DNA from 4 places in the Viridibacterium curvum genome. Region 4 is predicted to be linked to each of the others. Evidence: predicted binding sites of a transcription regulator. Region 4 holds the regulator's gene; each other region holds the start of a gene.
What was found. The regulator sigma-54, encoded in region 4, starts transcription at its own class of promoters, with help from an activator protein. The targets are predictions, from matches to a motif close to TGGCACGCTTNCTGCTNA.
Positions count from the first base shown of each region.

Region 1: a site for sigma-54 is predicted at 2,154-2,171, ahead of ABEA02_RS12020 (GTP cyclohydrolase II). Genes of this name have one in related genera too.
Region 2: a site for sigma-54 is predicted at 2,298-2,315, ahead of ABEA02_RS16720 (circularly permuted type 2 ATP-grasp protein). Genes of this name have one in related genera too.
Region 3: a site for sigma-54 is predicted at 2,057-2,074, ahead of glnA (type I glutamate--ammonia ligase). Genes of this name have one in related genera too.

Region 1 covers NZ_BAABLD010000008.1:911,987-915,784, reverse strand. The annotation lists gene ABEA02_RS12025 (URC4/urg3 family protein) at 1-857, opposite strand, end outside; gene ABEA02_RS12020 (GTP cyclohydrolase II) at 854-2,095, opposite strand; gene ABEA02_RS12015 (hypothetical protein) at 2,332-2,751, shown strand; gene ABEA02_RS12010 (DUF3592 domain-containing protein) at 2,780-3,565, shown strand; gene ABEA02_RS12005 (PACE efflux transporter) at 3,613-3,798, shown strand, end outside.
Region 2 covers NZ_BAABLD010000017.1:68,648-72,445, forward strand. The annotation lists gene ABEA02_RS16715 (alpha-E domain-containing protein) at 1-838, opposite strand, end outside; gene ABEA02_RS16720 (circularly permuted type 2 ATP-grasp protein) at 840-2,258, opposite strand; gene ABEA02_RS16725 (methyl-accepting chemotaxis protein) at 2,539-3,798, shown strand, end outside.
Region 3 covers NZ_BAABLD010000015.1:116,271-120,068, forward strand. The annotation lists gene ABEA02_RS15885 (DUF4124 domain-containing protein) at 1-362, opposite strand, end outside; gene glnA (type I glutamate--ammonia ligase) at 519-1,931, opposite strand; gene ABEA02_RS15895 (rhodanese-like domain-containing protein) at 2,346-2,798, shown strand; gene nadA (quinolinate synthase NadA) at 2,873-3,798, shown strand, end outside.
Region 4 covers NZ_BAABLD010000008.1:1,043,300-1,047,097, forward strand. The annotation lists gene hprK (HPr(Ser) kinase/phosphatase) at 1-639, opposite strand, end outside; gene ABEA02_RS12640 (PTS sugar transporter subunit IIA) at 608-1,093, opposite strand; gene hpf (ribosome hibernation-promoting factor, HPF/YfiA family) at 1,247-1,573, opposite strand; gene ABEA02_RS12650 (RNA polymerase factor sigma-54) at 1,584-3,089, opposite strand; gene lptB (LPS export ABC transporter ATP-binding protein) at 3,108-3,798, opposite strand, start outside.

The DNA of each region.
Region 1 (3,798 bases), 130 kb from region 4:
AGCTTGTGGAACGGCACCCAGCCATCGGCCAGCGCCGGGTGCTGCCAGCAATCGCCGAGCGGCACGCCCTGCAGGCGCGCCCGGCCGGGCCACACCGGGCCGAGAGCGCGCAGCAGGGTGTCGAGGATGACGGAGGCTTCGAGACGGTCGCCATCGGCCTGGGCGCGCAGGTAATCGAACAGGTTGCCGAGGCGGCTCTCGTGGCTACCGCTGCGGCTGAACACCGCTGGCGTGGCCGCCATCACCATGCCCAGGTTGCGCAGCAAGGCAGTGCGCCCTTGCAGGCCGACCAGTGGATTCTCGGCATCGACCTGGAAAGCACTCGCGAGGCGATCAGCCGTCAGGCCCTGCAGCGCCACGGCATCGCTGCGCAAGGGGTGGCGAACATCGGCCGACAAGGCGCCGGAAATGAACAGGCGCAAGCTCGCCACGCCCAGCCCTTCGCTGCGCGTGAGGGTCTGGCCGGTCAGTGCATCGACGTAACGCCACGCCGCACCAGCACCGGCGTCGAGCAACACTGAAGGGATGACCAGGTCGATGGCGACGCGTGCGCATTCGGCAGGGTCGGCGTCGAGGCCGCGTTCTTCCACCAACTTCGCCCAGCGGTCGACCCCGCCCGCATCAAAGTGCCGCTTGCGACTGTGATAGGGCACCTGCAGATCGGGATAGCGCTGGCGGATGGTGTCGCAGACATAGCGCGCAGTGGGCGTGAGCTGCGAATCGTCGAAACGGAAGTGCGCCGATTGCCCCGACTCGACCCAGCGCAGCACCTCGCCGCAGCGCGCACGCACGGCATCGGCCGACAGCAGGCTGGCCGCCGGGTGATCGTCCGGCACAGGGGTATGCCAGCCACTCATTCGTGCAACCCCCGGCCCTTGGCCACCACCAGTTCGGCCGCATCAGGCACTTTCTCGGTGAAGTACCCGGCCGCTTTCTTGGCGTCCATCTCGACGCGCGCATCGGCCGGGATCAACGCATCGGGAATCGCTACGCGCTCGACAACCTCGATGCCTTGCGCCGCCAGCGCACCATGCTTCATGTTGCTCATCGAGGCCCAGCGATCGATGCGCGTGATGCCCAGCCAGTGGAACACGTCGGGCATCAGCTCCTGGAAGCGCATGTCCTGCACGCCGGCCACGCACTCGGTGCGCTCGAAATAGGTCTCGGCACGGTCGCCGCCCACCTGGCGCTTGCGCGCGTTGTAGACGAGGAACTTGGTGACTTCGCCCAGCGCACGACCCTCCTTGCGGTTGTAGACCACCAGCCCGACGCCGCCTTGCTGGGCCATCTCGATGCACACCTCGATGCCATGCGCGAGGTAGGGTCGGCAGGTGCAGATGTCGGAGCCGAACACGTCCGAGCCGTTGCACTCGTCGTGCAGGCGGCAGGCGACTTTCGTTTCGGGCTTGCCGAGCTTTTCGACATCGCCGAAGAAGTAAAGCGTCATGCCACCGATGGGGGGCAGAAAGACCTTGAGGTCGGGGCGCGTGACGAGCTCGGGGAACATGCCGCCAGTCTGTTCGAACAGCGCACGGCGCAGCGCCGACTCCTTGATACCGAAGCGCTCGGCCACGCCCGGCAGGTACCACACGGGTTCGATGGCGGCCTTGGTCACGCGCACGTCGCCGTTGGCTTCGAGGATGTCGCCATCCGGCTTGAGCCGACCCGCCGCAATGGCGGCCACCAGCTCGGGCATGTTGATGTGGGCCTTGGTGATGGCAATGGTCGGCCGCACGTCGAGGCCGGCGGCGATCTGCTCGGCAAAGTATTCGGCGACGCGGTGACCCCAGGGGTCAAGCGAGATGATCTTGTGCGGATCGGCCCACTGCGGGTGCGGGCCGAGGGTGACGACCGGCGCAGTGTCAGTCAGGTCGGGCTTGTGATCGCGTTGCAGATGACCTGCTGCCACGGCCAGCGCGCGATACACGGAGTAGGAGCCGGAATGCGTGCCGATGGCATTGCGCAGCGCCGGCTGGCTGAGGCTGGCCGCCACCAGCGGCCCGCGCTCGGCAGCGGTCGCCGCGCCCCAGCTGACCGGCGAGCTGGGGCCTGCCTTGCCACGCGGGTGGGATGTCAGGACGATGTGATCAGACATGGGCGACCTCCGGCTGACGGTAAATTCCTGACCGGATGGTCAGCTTCCGCAAACTCTACAAGCCAGATCCGTGCCCGACAAAAAGCTGATCAATCGGTCAGTTTTCCATCGCCTGCGCACCGCAAGCTGGCGCCCGCTGCACCCACCTGCGCCAGTCTGGTGCCCCATGCAACTCTCAGCGCCGCAAGGGGAGCGCTGTGCGATCATCCCGACCTTCTGTCCCTGCGGAGTCTTCCATGCGCAAGTTCGTTCACGCCATCGTCTTCCTGCTGGCCACGGCGCTCCCCGCCATCAGCCTGGCCGCCACGCCTGATTTCAGCGGCGTCTACGACTGCAAGGGCGTGGATGCCTCGGAAGGCGCCTACAACGGCAAAGTGACGCTCAAGCGCGTCGCAGCCCACAGCACGGCGGGCTACAACGCCTATCAGTTCACGCTGGAGGTGCCGGGCTATGGCACTTACCGTGGCCACGCCACCGGCAAGGGCAACGATCTCGCCATCTACTTCGGCCACGAAGACCCGGCGACAAAAGACTACGGCACTGGCCTTGCGCGCTTCAGCAAGAGCAAGAGCGGCAAGTGGCAGTTCCACAAGTACTACTACGAGCCCGAGTACAAGGGCGGCAACCATGGCAGCGAAGATTGCGTTCGACAGTAAGGAACAAGCTCCGCCCTGACGAAGCGCCATGAAACTTGAGTTGGAAGACGGCACCGTCATCCGAAAGCCCGATCAGGAAGCGCTGCGACAGGCGCTTGCAGGCTTGGGCCGCCCCGGCAATCGCTTTGCGATTCTCAGCAAAAGTGGTCAGCACTACCTGCAGGCTGCCACAAGCCCCGAGGGCGGATACCTGATCGAGTATCGGGAGGGCGCGGGCAAAACGCATTTCAGTTCGCTGGAAGCAGATATCCCGCACGAACGCATGCTGCTCATGTTCGAAGCCTACCGGAGCGGATTGCCGTGGCAGACCATGGCCTTGTGGGAGCCGCAGTATCCAGTCAGGCCACCCAGGAAGCCGAAGCGAAAGAGCGCCTTCGACAGGATCGTACTTGGCGTCCTCATGTTTCTGGGACTGTGCGTACTTGCCTCGGCGTTGTTCATGGCCTGGCAAACCCACACGTTCATCGCTCGCGCAATCGAGCTGCCGGGCAGGGTCGTCGACATGCATGAAGATGGTGACGTGCTTTTTCCTCTTATCGAGTACTCCGACAATGCGGGAGGCAAACACGTATTCAAGTCAGGAACCGGCAGCGAGCAACCGTCACTCGGCATGGGTACACAGGTCACTGTCTTGCATGATCCGGAACTTCGGGAGGAGTCGCGGATCAACAGTTTCGCTGAGCTTTGGCTGTCTCCGCTGATCGCATCCATCATAGGTATCAGTCTCATCTACGGCAGCCTGCACTCGACGGTGGCTGGCCACCTCAACTACCGAAAAAGCCTCTCCAGATTCAAGGGCCGCAGACAGCTCTAGCTCCACTGTTTACTCAAGCGACGTCATGCGTTGCGCATAAAATTCCCATGCAAGGCCTTCGCCGCAAGATTACCCACGCCATCCTGTTCGAGTTCTTCGCCATCGTCTGCGTGACAATCACCGTGATGTTCACGACCGATCACGGCGCCGCCAGCTCGGGCGGTCTCGCCGTCGTGACCTCGGCCATCGCGGTGCTGTGGAACATGGCCTACAACTGGGCCTTCGAGCGCTGG
Region 2 (3,798 bases), on a different contig from region 4:
CCTCGATGCGGCCGAAACGCAGCTCGGCGGCCAGCTCGCCGGCGCGACGCTCGGTTTCGGACGAGCGCTGGTTGGCCACCCCCTGCAACAGGCCGTACACCTCGTCCATGCAACCCGAAAGCGAACGCGGCATGCCTCGGTTGAGGATCAGCAAATCCGCAACACGAGTTGGCGTGATCGAATCGCGATACACCTTGCGGAAAATTTCGAAGGCCGACACCGAGCGCAGCAAGGCACTCCACTGGTAGTACTCGGCCGCTGCATCCTGCTTTTCGACCGAACTCAACTCATGGAACTTCACATCCAGCAGACGCGCCGTGCTGTCGGCACGCTCCAGGAAAGTGCCCAAACGGATGAAGTGCAGCGCTTCATCGCGCAGCATGGTCCCAACCGTTACGCCACGTGACAGGTGCGAACGGAACTTCACCCATTCGAAGAACTCACCGGCGCCATCGCCATCCAGCCCGGTTTCGTCAAAGCTGCGCATGGCGATCCAGGTGGAGTTGGTGGTCTCCCACAGCTCCGATGTCAGCGTGCCACGCACCGCATGCGCATTTTCGCGCGCCGAGCGCAGACAGGAGTAGATGCTCGACGGGTTATTGCGCTCCAGCACCATGAAACGCATCACTTCCTGCGGCTGGTAAGCGCCGCCGGTGGCTTCGTACTGCCCCAGCAAGCCCATCGCATCAAGGGCTGCTCGCCACTGGCGTTCGATGCTTTGCGGGTCCTGCGGCAGCAGGCTCATGCGGTAATTGACGTCGAGCATACGCGCGACATTCTCAGCGCGCTCCATGTAGCGCGACATCCAGAACAGGTGGTCAGCGGTTCTACTCAGCAATTCAGCTCTCCAGCACCCAGGTATCTTTCGTACCCCCGCCCTGCGAGGAATTCACCACCAGCGAACCGGCCTTCAAGGCCACGCGCGTCAGGCCGCCCGGTACGAAGCGCACATCCTTGCCCGACAGCACGAAAGGCCGCAGATCGATGTGGCGCGGCGCGATACCACTCTCGACAAAGGTCGGGCAGGCCGACAACGACAGCGTGGGCTGGGCGATGTACTTTTCGGGCGAAGCGAGGATGCGCTTGCGGAAGTCCTCGATCTGCTCCTTGGTTGAGGCCGGGCCGACCAGCATGCCGTAGCCACCGGCGCCATGCACTTCCTTGACGACGAGATCGGCAAGATTGGCCAGCGTGTATTCGAGGTCCTCCTTCTTGCGCAACATGTAGGTCGGCACGTTGTTGAGCAAGGGCTTCTCGCCGAGATAGAAATCGATCATTTCCGGCACATAGGGATAGATCGACTTGTCGTCGGCGACCCCGGTACCAATCGCGTTGGCCAGCGTCACGCCGCCCTCACGGTAGGCATCCAGCAGGCCCGGCACGCCCAGCATTGAGTCGGGACGGAACGCCAGCGGGTCGAGGAAATCATCATCGATGCGGCGGTAGATCACATCGACCTGCTTGGGGCCCTGGGTGGTGCGCATGAAAACACGACCTTCGCGGACGAAGAGGTCACGCCCCTCGACCAGTTCCACGCCCATCTGCTGCGCGAGGAAGGCATGCTCGAAGTACGCGCTGTTGAATGCGCCAGGCGTCAGCACAGCCACTGTCGGGCCAGAAACGCCCTTCTGCCCCAGCGCGCGCAACGTGTCGAGCAACAGATCCGGATAGTGCTCAACCGGTGCCACGCGATACTTGGCAAAGAGCTCGGGGAAGAGCCGCATCATCATCTTGCGGTCTTCGATCATGTAGGAGACGCCGGACGGCACGCGCAGGTTGTCCTCCAGCACGTAGTACTCGCCCGCCCCCGCACGCACCACGTCGATGCCCGCGATGGCCGCGTAAATGCCCCCCGGTACATCCACGCCCTGCATTTCGCGACGGTACTGTCCATTGGCCAGCACCTGCTCGGCGGGGATGCGCCCGGCCTTGAGGATTTCCTGGTCGTGGTAGATATCGTGGATGAAGGCATTGAGAGCCTTCACGCGCTGGCGCAAGCCAGCAGCCATGTCCAGCCATTCCTTCGCGGGAATGATGCGCGGAATCACATCGAAGGGAATCAGGCGTTCAGTCCCCTCTGCTTCGCCATACACCGCGAAGGTGATGCCCACCCGATGGAACAGCGCATCGGCAGCTTCACGCTTGTCGGCGAGTCGCTGGGGCGGAGTGGACTGCAGCCACTCTTGGAACTTCGCGTAGTGCGGGCGGATATCACCCGCAGCGTCGTTCATCTCGTTGAAGAATTGCTTCACTGTCATGTGCGGCCCTCGTGCATTCCTTCAATCTTGTGCAAAGCATAAGCGAAACACATGCCACCCGTGTGCGGCCGCAGCAAAATCGTTGATCCTGCACAGCTCCGCCCCATTTGGCCCCGCATTGGCACCAGCCCAGGCACTTCGGCGGTGCATTGACCCGCAACGGTGCAAACGAACCGGCGCAGTCGCATTCAAGCCATTTCTCCATGACGCCGTTAAAGGCTCAAGCCCGGGGCATGGCTGACGCCCCTTTGTCCACCACAGCACCGCATGGGCACCCAGCATGAGCACCACTCCCTTGTCACTGCAGGACCGCCTTGCCGGCCTGAGCCTGAAAGCCTTGTTCGCGGGTCTTGTCTTGACCCTGTTCTGTGGCTTTTCCCTCTACGGCTTGATCTCCTGGCACTTTCTCGACTCGATGCGCGTCAACGGTCCGCTGTACCGCGACGTCGTCCGGGGCAAGGATCTCATCGCCGACATTCTGCCGCCCCCGGCCTATGTGGTCGAAGCCAATCTCACGGCACATGAATTGTTACGTGCCAATGACGAGACCGAACGTCGCAAGCTGGCAGAAAAGCTGGGAGTGCTGGAGAAAGAGTTCGAAACGCGCATCGCCTTCTGGAAGGATGAACCGCTGCCCGCCACGACCAGCAAGCTGATTCAGCAGGATCTGGCCGACTCCGGCCGCGAGTTCTTCCGCCAGGGACGCGAAGCCCTGTTGCCCGCCGCACAGCGCGGAGATGCACAAGGAGTTGCTTCCGCACTTCAGGCGATGCAGGTCACCTATGCCCGCCATCGCGAAGCCGTCAACACCGTGGTGGCGCTCACCAACCGGGACAACGCCGGGCTGGAACAAAAGGCAGAGGCCTCGCTCGGCACGGCCCGTCTCTCGCTGCTGGCCATCTACGCCCTGTCATTCGTGCTGGCCAGCGTGGCCGCCACGTGGGTGGCGCGCCGGTTGCTCTACATGCTGGGCGGCGAACCCGCCGAAGCCGCAAACATCATGCGCCAGCTTGCAAGCGGGGACATGCGCGTCCGCATCCAGCCACAACATGCGGGCAACAGTCTGCTGGGTGACATCCGCAACATGGCCGACAAATTCAGTGACGTGCTGCGCGGCATCCACGACACCAATATCAAAGTCGGGCAATCGATTTTCCAGATCAGTTCCGTATCGCGTGAAATCGCCAGTGTCACAGCCGATCAGCAAAACGAGGCTGCTGCGGTCGCCAGCGCCACCGCCGGACTGCGTGCCATCTCGGACGAAGTCAACGGCCTCGCTGGCGATGCTCAGCACAACAACCAACGTGTCGAACAGTTGGCCCAGGCCGGCCTCACGTCCATCGGCAACATCCAGCGCGAAATGGGCGACGTGGTTGCCCGCGTGCACCAGACCGGTGAGGCCGTTGAAGAGCTTGTGAAATCAGGCGCCGAGATCAACACCATTGTTGCCAGCATCAAGGGCATCGCGGATCAGACCAACCTGCTGGCCCTCAACGCCGCCATCGAAGCAGCCCGGGCCGGCGAACAGGGGAGAGGCTTC
Region 3 (3,798 bases), on a different contig from region 4:
CCGCGACGCTCGGCCTCCCCTTCGGCCAAGGCTTTTTCCGCTTCAGCCAGTAGTTTCTGCTCGGAAGCCAGCTCCTGCTCCAGAATCTTGCGGCGGTCGTTGTCGCGCTCGCGTTGCGTGTTGCCATCCACCTTCGGAAAGTTGCCCGGCGGCGAAGACGCAGCTCCGGCGCGCTTCTGCGCCGGCACGGTATTCACAGGCACATCCCGCGTCATGATCGAACAACCCTTCTCGCCCGGTGCCGGTTTCTCGTTCTTGTAAGTCACCCGTTGGTGATCGTCGACACACTTGTAGATGTCCGCCAGCGCCATCGGCGCAACGGAGAGGGATGCCAACAGGACGAGGAGCTTGCTCGATTTCATTCACCACCCGCAAAGGATTGAAGCAACAGGGATTGCGCCGGGGCAGTGTAGGCGTTACCACGCCGTTTCACCAAACCCGCCCGACCAGTGAGGGTAGACAAAAAAAGGACGGGAAGAATCCCGTCCTTTTCTGAACCGACTGCGGAAAACCGCAGATCAGATCGAGTAGTACATGTCGAACTCGACCGGGTGGGTCGTCATGCGGAAGCGTTGCACTTCTTCCATCTTCAGTTCGATGTAAGCAGCGATCATCTCTTCCGAGAACACACCGCCGCGGGTCAGGAACTCGTGATCCTTTTCGAGGTACTCGAGCGCCATTTCCAGGCTGTGACAGACGGTCGGGATCTTTGCATCCTCTTCCGGCGGCAGGTCGTACAGGTTCTTGTCTGCAGGATCGCCGGGGTGGATCTTGTTCTGCACGCCATCCAGACCGGCCATCATCAGTGCCGAGAAGCACAGGTAGGGGTTTGCACCCGGATCCGGGAAACGGGTCTCGATACGACGAGCCTTTTCACCGTGCACGAACGGAATGCGGATCGAAGCCGAACGGTTCTTGGCCGAGTAAGCCAGCTTCACCGGAGCTTCGTAGCCCGGGACCAGACGCTTGTACGAGTTGGTCAGCGGGTTGGTGATGGCGTTCAGCGCACGAGCGTGCTTGATGATGCCGCCGATGTAGTACAGGGCGAAATCGGACATGCCGGCGTAGCCGTTACCTGCGAACAGGTTCTTGCCATCCTTCCAGATCGACTGGTGAACGTGCATACCGGAACCGTTGTCGCCAACGATGGGCTTGGGCATGAACGTAGCCGTCTTGCCGTACTGGTGAGCCACGTTGTGCACAACGTACTTCAGGACCTGGGTCCAATCAGCGCGGCGAACCAGCGTGTTGAACTTGGTGCCGATTTCGTTCTGGCCGGCGGTTGCCACTTCGTGGTGGTGCACTTCGACGGGGATACCGATGGCTTCCAGAGCCAGCACCATGGCGGCACGGATGTCGTTCGACGAATCGACCGGAGGAACGGGGAAGTATCCGCCCTTGACGCCCGGACGGTGGCCCGTGTTGCCACCTTCAAACTTCTCGCCCGACGACCAGGCTGCCTCTTCGGCGAAAATCTTGTGGTATGCGCCCGACATATCCACCTTCCACTCGACGGAGTCGAAGATGAAGAATTCGGGTTCCGGGCCGAAGTAGGCGGTGTCGCCCAAGCCGGAGGACTTCAGATAGGCTTCAGCGCGGTTGGCGATGGAGCGCGGATCGCGGTCGTAACCCTTGCCATCCGACGGTTCGACGACGTCACAGGTCAGAACCAGGGTCGTTTCGTCGAAGAACGGGTCGATGAAGGCCGTGTTCGGGTCCGGCATCAGCTGCATGTCGGAAGCCTGGATGCCCTTCCAGCCGGCGATCGACGAACCGTCGAAAGCGTGACCTTCGGTGAACTTGTCTTCAGAGAACGCACTGATGGGGACGCCGACGTGCTGTTCCTTGCCGCGGGTATCGGTGAAACGGAAATCGACGAACTTGACGTCGTTTTCCTTGACCATCTTGATTACGTCTTGAGGGGTTGCCATGTAAGCACTCCAGAATGAGTAGTTGAGCCGGATGAACGAAAACCTGTTTGATCGCCCTTGCCGCATCAGCAGAAGAACGCGCCAGCTGACCGGAAGCCCTCTGGCGGCGGGTTGTCCGAAGGCTGGAAGCAGTTAACATGCCAACAAGCCGGACAGAACCGGCTTGCACCGTCCCGCAGATCGCCGCGCATTGTGCCACAAGGCCAGCCCCTTCCGGAGGCACGCGCCGGAGCCTCGCGATCCATTCTGGTGCATCAATTTCGTGCAGTGCGCCGATTTTGTGCATTAAATTGGTGCATGCCTGAAAGTGGCGGCCAGCGCGCCTGCGGCGCATACTTCAACCCCCCGGTGCAGCGCTCCGGACCTCGTTCTGCTGCGCAGCGCCGCCTCAGCCTCTCACTCACGAATCTGCAAATGGGACAACTGACCGACCTCCTGAATCTGGCCCACGACCGTGCGGCCCAGCTCAAGCTTCCCTATGAAGGCGCCCTCACCCCGGCCGAGGCGCACGCCGTGCTGCAGCTCGCCCCGGGCTCGCGCATCGTTGACGTCCGCACCCGCGCCGAACTGGACTGGGTAGGCCGCATTCCCGGCGCCATTGAAATCGAATGGAACAGCTGGCCCGGCAGCCAACCCAACCAGCACTTCCTCGCCCAGCTCAAGCAACAGGCCGACCCGGAAGCCCTGCTCATGTTCATCTGCCGCAGTGGCGCGCGCTCCCACGCCGCCGCCAGCGCCGCTGCCGCCGCAGGCCACACCGCCAGCTACAACGTGCTCGAAGGCTTCGAAGGCGACAAGGACGTCAACGGCCATCGCGGCAAGATCGGCGGCTGGCGTCATGCAGGTCTCCCCTGGGCGCAATCGTAGGCGGCGCACAGCTGGCCGGTGCGCAGTGCGCACCCTACAATTCTCCCCACGCATCACTCATCACCGCTTCGACCATGCAAACCGCCGTCATCAACTTCGACCACTTCAACGCCCTCAAGGACGAGGAGGCTCACGAGCGCATCCGCGCAGCCAAAGCCAAACTCGGCAAACGCGTCGTACTGCTCGTGCATCACTACCAGCGCGCCGACGTCTACCAGCATCGCGACCTGACCGGCGACTCGCTCAAGCTCTCGCGCCTGGCGGGTGAAACGGACGCCGAGTTCATCGTCTTCTGCGGCGTGCACTTCATGGCCGAAGTGGCAGACATCCTCAGCAAGCCCGAGCAGATCGCCATCCTTCCCGACCTCGCTGCCGGCTGTTCAATGGCCGACATGGCCAACCTCGCCAAGGTCGAGCGCAGCTGGCGCGAACTGACTGAAGTCCTCGGCAACCCCGACGAACTCATCACGCCAGTCACCTACATCAACTCCGCCGCCGACCTCAAGGCCTTCTGCGGCGAACACGGCGGCATCGTCTGCACCTCGAGCAACGCACCGAAGATTCTCGAATGGAGCTTCGCGCAGCGCGAAAAGATCCTCTTCTTCCCCGACCAGCACCTCGGCCGCTGGAGTGGCCACAAGATGGGCATCCCGCTGGAGGACATGATCGTCTGGGACCCGGATCAACCCTGCGGCGGCCACACGCCCGAAGCCATCCGCCGCGCCAAAATGCTGCTGTGGAAGGGACATTGCTCCGTGCACCAGATGTTCCAGCCCGCCCACATCATCAAGTGGCGCAACCAGCACCCCGATGGCTTCGTCATCTCGCACCCCGAATCCGCGTTCGAAGTCTGCAAGCAATCCGACTACGTCGGCTCCACCGAATACATCCTCAAGACTGTCAAGGAAGCCGCGCCGAACACGAAATGGCTGGTCGGCACCGAGCTCAACCTCGTCAGCCGCCTCGCCGATGAGGTCAAGCACGAAGGCAAGATCGTCGA
Region 4 (3,798 bases):
GATGTTGAGGATGCCCAGTCCGCGCACTTCGAGAAAGTCCTTGAGCATCTCGGGACACTTGCCCTCGAGTACGCCCGAGGCGATGCGCGAGATCTCGACCACGTCGTCGGCAACGAGACCGTGGCCGCGCGAGATGAGTTCGAGCGCGAGTTCGGATTTGCCTGCACCCGAGTCGCCGGTGATGAGCACACCGAGGCCCAGCACGTCCATGAACACGCCGTGCAGCGAGACGCGCTCGGCGAGACGACGCGACAGGAAGGACCGCAGCACTTCGATGACGCGCGCTGATTCGAGCGGCGAGGCGAGTACGGGAACGCCAACATCTTCGCAGTTGCGGCGGATGATGTCGGGCACCTCGCAGTCGTCGGCGACGATGATTGCAGGGGGTGGTGCGGCGAGGATGGCGAGCAGGTGGTGCTCCAGCTTGTCCTTGGCCTGACGGCGCGCCCATTCGAACTCGGTCTGGCCGATGACCTGCAGGCGCGTGGGGTGGATCAGGTTGAGGTGGCCGACGAGGTCGGCTGCCCACACGCGGTCATCGTGAACGGTGATATGGGTGTCGAGCCGGCCTGCGACATGGCGCAGGCGCAGCGCGGCCCGGTTGGCTTCAAACAGCTGGGCGACGCTGGTTCGCCGCATTGGCGTCCCACTCGGCAAAGAGGCTGTGCAGCGCGCGCGCGTCGGCGGATTCCGTCAGCGCATCGCGGAATTCGCGATCACTGAACATCGTGGCGAGCTCGGACAGCAGCTGCAGATGCGCCTCGTTGGCCTGCTCGGGCACGAGCATGATGAAGATGAGACCGACGGGCTTGGCATCCGGGGCATCGAAGTTGATCGCTTCGGCCATGCGCATGAAGGCGCCCAGCGGCGACTTGAGGCCCTTGATGCGGCCGTGCGGAATAGCGACGCCTTGCCCAAGCCCGGTGGAGCAGAGCTTCTCACGCTGGGCCAGCGCATCGGTCACCAGCTTGCTGGATACACCGGCCTGGCGTTCAAACATGACGCCGGCAGACTCGAACACTGTCTGCTTGTCGCTGGCAGCAAAGTCGATGACAACGTTGGCAGCAGGCAGGATCTTGGAGATCAGGTTCATTGCAGGTAGTACGGACGCTTCGGCGCCTGGTATTCCGCGAGTTGGCGAGAGAGGGGGGAAAGTTTGCCTGATCGGACAGGCAGCGTCGAGATGAACGAGAGGTTTGTGCTGAAGCGGCCCTCTCCCTGTGCGGGAGAGAGCCGTCGCAGGGGCTCAGCCTTCTGCAGTTTGCTGGTGTTTGATGGCGTCGCGGGTATGGTCGGACGACTTTTCCTTGTGCTTGACGACCTGGCGATCGAGTTTGTCGATCATGGCGTCAATGGCGGCGTAAAGGTCTTCGTTGCTGCTTTCCACGAAGATGTCCTTGCCGCGGACATGAACCGTAACTTCGGCCTTCTGCTTGAGCTTTTCGACAGACAGGATGACATGCGTCGCAGTCACATGGTCGAAGTGACGGATTACCCTGTCTAGCTTGCCTGTGACGTATTCGCGGATGGCGGGCGTCACATCGAGGTGGTGGCCGGTGATATTCAGGTTCATAAGCGAACTCCTAGATCGTTTTGCGCTGACTGACCGGCGGAATATTGAGTGACTCGCGGTACTTCGCGATGGTTCTGCGAGCCACCACGATACCCTGCTGGCCCAACATCTCGGCAATCTTTGCGTCCGACAGCGGTTTTTTGCCGTCTTCCCCTGCGACCATCTGGCGAATCAGCGCGCGAATCGCCGTGGCGGAGCAGGCACCGCCCGTGTCCGTAGACACGTGACTGCCGAAGAAATACTTCAGTTCATAAATCCCACGCGTCGAGGCCAGGTACTTCTGTGTGGTGACCCGCGACACCGTGGACTCGTGCAGTTCCAGCTCTTCGGCAATTTCCCGCAGGGTCAGGGGCCGCATGGCCACTTCACCGTGGTCGAAGAACTGGCGCTGTCTTTCAACGATAGCCTGCGACACGCGCAGGATCGTGTCAAATCTTTGCTGGACGTTCTTTATCAGCCATTTTGCCTCTTGCAGTTGCGTGGACAGCGAGCCGCTGATGCCACGGTTCTGATGAAGGATATCGGCATAGACCCGGTGAATCCTGAGCTTGGGCATGGCCTCGGGGTTCAGGTTAGCCGTCCAGGCGCCACGGTACTTGCGCACGATCACATCCGGCACGATGTAACGCGCTTCCAGCGGCGCAAACTGGGCACCCGGATGCGGGTTGAGGCTGCAGATGAGTTCGTGTGCGGCACGCAGGCCGTCGTCATCGCAGCCCAGGCGGCGGCGGATCTTGACGAAATCACGTGCGGCGAGCTGTTCGAGACAGTGCTCGACGATGCCCATGGCCAGATCGCGCGTGGGGCTCTTGTCGCGTGCCTTCAGTTGCAGCAACAGGCATTCCTGCAGGCTGCGGGCGCCGATTCCCACGGGGTCGAAGTGCTGCACATGGCGCAAAGCCGTGACCAGCTCTTCGAGCTCGACTTCCCATTCTTCGGGGATCAGGGGGAGGAGCTCTTCAAGCTCCTGCGCCAGCATGCCGTCGTCTTCGAGCGCTTCAATGATGAGGCGGATCAAGGCGCGGTCGCGGTCCGAGAAGGGCATCAGCGCGAGCTGCTGCTCAAGGTGGTCGCGCAGGCTGGTGCTTGCGGCCTGGAACTCCTGGAAATCGCTGTCGTCGTCGCTGTCGTTGCTGCCACTGCCGCTGCCCGTGGCTTCGGCACGCCATTCGGCAGCCTCGCCGATGTCGTCGTCCGACACCGAGTCGTAGGCCTCGGTAATGGTGTCGGGCATTTCGACGGTGGTTTGCGGCTCGAAGTCCTCTTCGCCATTGGCGTGGCGGTCGGACAGTTCACTGGCTGCTGTCGCAGCCTCTGCCGTGGGCACGTCCTGCATCGGTGCGACATCTTCGCCCTCCTCGGCGCCATCGCGTTCGAGCAGAGGGTTTTCGAGCAGCATGCGCTCGATTTCGGTATTGAGCTCCAGGGTGGACAGCTGCAGCAGTTTGATGGACTGCTGGAGTTGAGGCGTAAGCGCTAGCTGTTGGGAGAGACGTAACTGGAGCGAGGGCTTCATGACTGGATGATGCGTGATTTACAGCCGGAAATGTTCACCCAGATAGATCTGGCGAACCTGGTCATTCTGCACGATCTCGTTCGGACGACCGCCCGCCAGCACTTCGCCGGCATTGATGATCCAGGCGTGGTCGCAGATACCGAGGGTTTCGCGCACGTTGTGGTCGGTGATCAATACGCCGATTCCGCGTGCCTTGAGGTAGCCGATGATCTTCTGGATGTCGATCACCGCGATCGGATCGACGCCCGCGAAGGGTTCATCGAGCAGGATCAGTTTGGGGTTGGTGGCGAGTGCGCGCGCAATTTCGACGCGACGGCGTTCGCCGCCAGACAGGGATATCGCATTGGCGTCGCGCAGATGGCCGATGTTGAGCTCGTCGAGCAGTTCGTCGAGGCGACCCCGTTGCTCGTCCTTGCCGAGCTTTTGCAATTCGAGGACGGCGAGGATGTTTTCCGTCACCGTCAGCTTGCGGAACACCGAGTTTTCCTGAGGCAGATAGGACAGGCCCAGCTGCGCACGACGGTGCATCGGCAGGTGGGTGATGTCGGTGCTGTTCAGGTGAATGCGGCCGCCATCTGCCTTGACGAGACCCACGATGGTGTAGAAGCAGGTCGTCTTGCCCGCACCATTTGGGCCCAGCAAGCCGACGACTTCGCCGCCGCCGACCTGGAAGGACACGTCCTTGACCACGGTGCGGGCTTTGTAACGT